Regions from separate parts of the Pseudomonas sp. F2 genome, predicted to be linked through region 1. Evidence: predicted binding sites of a transcription regulator. Region 1 holds the regulator's gene; the other holds the start of a gene.
What was found. The regulator FliA, encoded in region 1, starts transcription of late flagellar genes. The targets are predictions, from matches to a motif close to CTAAAGTTTNNNNNNNNNNNGCCGNTAA.
Positions count from the first base shown of each region.

Region 2: a site for FliA is predicted at 1,824-1,851, ahead of AC193Q_RS20940 (methyl-accepting chemotaxis protein). Genes of this name have one in related genera too.

Region 1 is NZ_CM169904.1:165,605-168,858, reverse strand. It holds gene AC193Q_RS00735 (protein phosphatase CheZ) at 1-677, opposite strand, end outside; gene AC193Q_RS00730 (chemotaxis response regulator CheY) at 696-1,067, opposite strand; gene fliA (RNA polymerase sigma factor FliA) at 1,235-1,975, opposite strand; gene fleN (flagellar synthesis regulator FleN) at 1,972-2,802, opposite strand; gene flhF (flagellar biosynthesis GTPase FlhF) at 2,916-3,254, opposite strand, start outside.
Region 2 is NZ_CM169904.1:4,626,961-4,630,214, forward strand. It holds gene AC193Q_RS20925 (TonB-dependent siderophore receptor) at 1-65, opposite strand, end outside; gene AC193Q_RS20930 (FecR family protein) at 153-1,154, opposite strand; gene AC193Q_RS20935 (sigma-70 family RNA polymerase sigma factor) at 1,154-1,654, opposite strand; gene AC193Q_RS20940 (methyl-accepting chemotaxis protein) at 1,967-3,254, shown strand, end outside.

The DNA of each region.
Region 1 (3,254 bases):
GGATCTTTTTCTGCAAGCATCGCGGCACGGTCGTGTTCGATGCCCGCAAAGCGGTCAACCTGACTGGCCATGAGGACGAGTTTGAGCAAATTGCTTTCGACTTCGGTGACCAGCTGGGTCACACGCTTGATCACTTGACCGGTGAGGTCCTGGTAATCCTGAGCCAGCAGGATGTCGTTCAGGTTGCTCGACACCGCACGGTTGTCCGTGCTGCTGCGTGACAGAAAACCGTCGACCCGGCGCGCCAGTTCGCGGAACTCTTCAGCCCCGACTTCACGACGCATGAAGCGGCCCCAATCGGTGCTCAGCGCCTGGGCTTCTTCAGCCAGGCCATTGACCACCGGGGTCGCGCTTTCCACCAGATCCATGGTGCGGTTGGCCGCGGCTTCGGTCAGCTTGACCACATAGCCCAGGCGTTCGGTGGCGTCGGTGATTTGCGACACTTCCTCGGCCTGCGGCATGTGCGGATCGATCTGGAAGTTGACGATCGCACTGTGCAGTTCGCGTGTGAGCTTGCCCACTTCCTGATACAGGCCACGGTCACGGGTCTGATTGAGCTCATGGATCAGTTGCACAGCGTCGCCGAACCTGCCTTTTTCAAGGCTCTCGACCAGTTCGACCGCGTGTTTTTTCAGGGTCGATTCGAAATCGCCCTGTGAAGATTCGTTATGCTCCATAGCTCCCCCGCGCGTTCATCAGCCGATGCGTTCGAAAATCTTCTCGATTTTTTCTTTCAGCGCCTGAGCCGTGAAAGGTTTGACCACGTAGCCGTTGACGCCGGCCTGGGCCGCTTCGATGATCTGCTCGCGCTTGGCTTCGGCAGTCACCATCAGCACGGGCAGGTGCTTGAGTTTTTCATCGGCACGCACGTGGCGCAGCAGGTCGATACCGGTCATGCCCGGCATGTTCCAGTCCGTTACCAGAAAGTCGATGCTTCCGCTGTTGAGCACCGGAATGGCAGTGGTGCCATCGTCGGCCTCGACGGTGTTGGTGAACCCCAGATCACGCAGCAGGTTCTTGATGATCCGCCGCATCGTTGAGAAGTCATCAACGATGAGGATTTTCATGTTCTTGTCCAATTCGACCTCCAAGCAGTCTTAAACGCGCCCAGCACCTGGACGCGCCATTTCAATCAATCCGGCAAAGCACTCGATGACTGTCTGGAGCACAACAGAGCAAGACCGGTGCTGTTCATCACCGCACCAGCCTCGTTCGCAGTGTCCCCACACTGCCTTCAGCGCGCTCGCCACTCCCCCAAACGCCCCCGCAAGCGGGCCGCGCACTGGCTGTGTAACTGGCTGACCCGCGATTCACTGACGCCAAGGACTTCACCGATTTCCTTGAGGTTCAGTTCTTCGTCGTAGTACAGCGCCAACACCAGTCGCTCACGCTCCGGCAAATTGGCAATCGCGTCCGCCAGCGCAGCCTGGAAGCGTTCATCTTCCAGATCGCGTGACGGCTCAAGATGAGCACTGGCGCCATCCTCGTGCAGCCCTTCGTGTTCGCCGTCCTGCAGCAGGTCGTCGAAACTGAACAGCCGGCTGCCCAGCGTGTCATTCAAAATCCCGTAGTAATCGTCGAGACTCAATTGGAGTTCGGCCGCAACCTCGTGATCTTTAGCGTCACGGCCGGTTTTAGCTTCAATTGAGCGAATGGCATCGCTGACCATACGGGTATTGCGGTGAACCGAGCGCGGTGCCCAATCCCCTTTGCGCACTTCATCGAGCATCGCGCCGCGGATCCGGATGCCCGCGTACGTTTCGAAACTGGCGCCTTTGCTGGCGTCATATTTGGTCGAGACTTCGAGCAGGCCGATCATCCCGGCCTGAATCAGGTCTTCGACCTGCACACTCGCCGGCAAGCGCGCCAGCAAGTGATAGGCAATGCGCTTGACCAGTGGCGCGTAACGCTCGATCAACTCGTACTGCGCGTCACGTGCCGATTTCTTGTAGTAGTTCATACCGCTGGCGGTCATAACACAGGCCCTGCCGTTTGCTGCACGAGGCGCTCGACGAAAAACTCAAGGTGCCCACGCGGGTTGGCAGGCAGCGGCCAGGTATCGACCTTCTGCGCGATCGCCTTGAACGCCAGCGCGCACTTGGAACGCGGAAAGGCTTCATAGACTGCTCGCTGCTTCTGCACGGCCTTGCGCACGCTTTCGTCGTACGGCACCGCGCCGACGTATTGTAAGGCGACGTCGAGAAAGCGATCCGTGACCTTGGTCAACTTGGCGAACAGGTTGCGCCCTTCCTGCGGGCTCTGCGCCATGTTGGCGAGGACGCGGAAGCGGTTCATGCCGTAGTCGCGATTGAGCAGTTTGATCAGCGCGTAGGCGTCGGTGATCGAGGTCGGCTCGTCGCAGACCACCAGCAACACTTCCTGCGCCGCGCGCACGAAACTGACTACCGAGTCACCAATGCCCGCAGCGGTGTCGATCACCAGTACATCGAGATTGTCGCCGATGTCGCTGAACGCCTGAATCAGACCGGCATGTTGCGCCGGGCTCAGGTGCACCATGCTTTGGGTGCCGGAAGCGGCCGGCACGATGCGGATCCCGCCGGGGCCCTGCAACAGCACGTCGCGCAGTTCGCAGCGGCCTTCGATGACATCGGCCAGCGTGCGTTTGGGGGTCAGCCCCAGCAGAACGTCGACGTTCGCCAGCCCCAGGTCGGCGTCCAGCAGCATGACCCGACGGCCAAGCTCTGCCAGCGCCAGAGACAAGTTCACTGACACGTTAGTCTTGCCGACGCCACCTTTGCCGCCGGTCACCGCGATCACCTGTACGGGATGCATGCTGCCCATGTTATTTCTTTACCTTGTCTTGCATAGACGGAGGCCACATTACTGGCTGCGCGTTCACAACCGGAACAATGCATGGCAGACCATCGATGTAGGTACAAAAACTGTTCATTACCTCAGCCAACCTGCTTGGTCGGGCTGTGGTAGATATCAGCGAACATGTCAGCCATGGCTTCTTCGCTGGGTTCTTCCTGCATTTGCACGCTGACGGCGCGGCTGACCAGCTGATGACGGCGCGGCAGATGCAGATCATCCGGAATCCGTGGGCCATCGGTCAGGTACGCGACCGGCAGTTCATGACTGATCGCCAGGCTCAACACTTCGCCAAGGCTGGCCGTCTCATCCAGTTTAGTCAGGATGCAGCCGGCAAGCCCGCAACGCTTGTAACTGTGATAAGCGGCGGTTAGAACCTGTTTCTGGCTGGTGGTTGCCAGCACCAGGTAATTTTTTGAACG
Region 2 (3,254 bases), 1.6 Mb from region 1:
TGGCGTAACAGGGCTGATTCGGCAGTGAAATGCAGAGGTTTCTTACAGGTGATGCGGACAGTCATTGTCGGTTTCCGTGGCAAGTCGCTAAAGCGGAATGGAGGTGCTTACTGACCAAGCCGGATTTGCCGCAAAAAACCGCCAAAATAATTTCAGGCCACTGCCTCAATCATTACCCACCACCGGGTGCGATAGCGCAACTGCACCGGCAACGTCTGCGGCAAAATGCCCAACAGCTTGTCGGTGTCCTCCAGGCGGAACACGCCGGACAGGCGCAAATCTGCCACCGCCGGCGCGCACGTCACGAAACCTGGACGATAACGTCCGACCTCGTTGAGAAAATCGCCCAGGCGCATATTGCGAGTGACGATCAGACCGTCGACCCACGCGCCCGCGTCCATATCTGGTGGCGGCGCCGGGCGTACCTGGTGGTGATCGATCAGGTAGGTCTGCCCGGCGAGTGCCTCAACCAAGGTGCCAGCGCTATGAATGGTCACACGGCCGTGGGTGACGCTCAGCCGCGTGCAATCACTGTCCTGACGCAGGATGAAGCGGGCGTGGGTCGGCTCATAAACGCCGTGACGACTTTGTACGCGTAGCGCCCGATTGAACGCCGCGCCTTCATCGTTACCACCGCATGTGACGATGATTTCGCCGCGATTGAGTTTGATCAGCCGCTGCTGCGCGGTGTAGTCCAGATCCACTGCGCTGGCAGTGTTCAGCTCGATCCGCGTGCCGTCGGGCAGCTGGAACCCGCGACGCTCGCCGGTCGCCGTAGCGTAATCAGCGCGCCACTGCTGCCACACGGAGGTGTCCTTGGCCAGCCATGCCGCGGAGCCCATCAGCACCGCGCCGGACAGCAGCTTCAAGGCTTGTCGCCGGCCCAGTCCTTGCGCACTGTTTTCCAGCGTATTGAACGCGACCTGGGCGCCGGGCGCTGCGCGCAGGTTGTGGCTCAGTTCGGCCTGCAGCGACTGCACGCGCTGCCAGGCCAATTCATGTTCATGATGTTCGGCGCGCCACGCGTCGCACTGATGACTCAGGCGCGCATTGCCATGGTTGTTGCGCAGCCGCAGCAACCAGTGAATGGCTTGCTTGACCACTTGTTGCGGCGGCTCGGCGCGACGCCCGGCTGAGTTGTTATCCACAGCCATCAACTTGCGTACCGCAACACGTAGCAGTGATACAGCGCAGCGGCGACGTAACGTTCGACTGAGCGCAGAGACAAGCCCATTCGCGCGGCAATCTGCTTATGGGTCAAACCTTCGCACTGCGCCAGCAGAAACGCCTGACGCACTTTCGGCCGCAAGCCTTCGAGCATGCGCGCAATGTCTTCAAGCAATTCGATTACCAGCGCGCGGGTTTCGGCGCTTGGGGCTTCGGCTTCGGGCAAGTGGGCGATGGTTTCGAGATAGGCGCGTTCGATTTCTTCACGACGCCAGAGGTCGATCACCAGACCACGGGCGATGGTGCGTAAAAATGCGCGAGGTGCTTTCAGTTCCAGGCGTTCGCTGCGCTGCAGCAGACGGACGAAGGTGTCCTGGGCCAGATCCGCCGCATCCGCGGCATTGCCCAGTCGCGCTCGCAGCCAGGCGTTGAGCCAGCCGTGATGACTCCGGTAAAGCGCCTGCACTGCAAACTCAGGTGAGGACATGAACGCAACAGCCCGAACGTCACAAATGATAATTAGTCGCATTGTCATCAAGGGCTACAGAATTTGCAACCGGCGCTGCAAAAACAGTCACCAAGAAATGACCGGCGAACGCTCTGGCACGCCGTTCGGCGGGAATCTGGCTGAAATACCGTGCATTTCCTGCAAAGCGCTAAGTTTTCTCCGAAGCGTGCCGACAGACTGGTGAGACATGCGTGCACCAAAGTAGAGCGGCCGTCAGAACGCCGCCTGCGCTGTACATGGAATGTTGCATCCCGGAACGCATCCCCACTTTTGCATAAGAAGTCCCATGAAATGAATCTCAAGTTCAGCCATAAAATCCTGTTGGCCGCCTCGGGCGTCGTGGTCCTGGCTTTCGCTTTGTTCACCCTCTACAACGACTATCTGCAGCGCAACACCATCGGCCAGAATCTTCAGTCGTCCGTGCAGCAGGCCGGCGATCTGACCGCCAGCAGCGTGCAGAACTGGATGAGCGGGCGAATTCTGGTGCTGGAAAACCTCGCGCAAAACGTTGCCCATCAGGGCAAGAACGCCGATTTCCCGGGGCTGGTCGATCAACCGGCCTTCACCTCGAACTTCCAGTTCACCTACGTCGGTCAAGCCAACGGTGTGTTCACCCAGCGCCCTGACGCGAAGATGCCCGACGGTTACGACCCGCGTCAGCGCCCTTGGTACAAGCAAGCCGTCGCTGCCGACAAAACCATGCTGACGCCGCCGTACATGGCGGCGGTCGGTGGTCTGGTGGTGACCATCGCCATGCCGGTGAAAAACAATGGCGAACTGCTGGGTGTGGTCGGCGGTGACCTGAGCCTGGAAACCCTGGTGAAGATCATCAATTCGGTGGACTTCGGTGGCCTCGGTCACGCATTCCTCGTCAGCGGTGACGGCCAGGTGATCGTCAGCCCGGACAAAGACCAGGTAATGAAGAACCTCAAGGACATCTACCCGAACGCCGGCGTGCGCATCGAGAAGGGCAACCAGAACGTGGTACTCAACGGCCAGGAGCGCATCCTGTCGTTCACCCCGGTCAGCGGCTTGCCGAATGCCGACTGGTACATCGGCCTGTCGATCGATCGTGACAAGGCCTACGCCGCGCTCAGCCAGTTCCGCACTTCGGCGTTGATCGCGATGTTCGTCGCGGTCGCTGCGATTGCGCTGCTGCTGAGCCTGCTGATCAACGTTCTGATGCGTCCGCTGACCACCATGGGTCGTGCGATGCAGGACATCGCCCAGGGCGAAGGCGACCTGACTCGTCGTCTGGTCGTGCAAGGCAAGGATGAGTTCGCTGAACTGGGCAGTTCGTTCAACCAGTTCGTCGAGCGCATTCACGCGTCGATCTCCGAAGTGTCGTCGGCCACCCGTCATGTACACGACCTGTCGCAACGGGTGATGGCATCGTCCAACGCCTCGATCATTGGTTCCGACGAACAAAGCGCCCGTACCAATAGCGTGGCCGCCGCGATCAACCAGTTGGGCGCCGCGACTCAAGAAATCGCCCGCAACGCCGCCGACGCTTCGCAACACGCCAGCGGCGCGAGCGAACAGGCTGATGACGGTCGTCAGGTGGTCGAGCAGACCATTC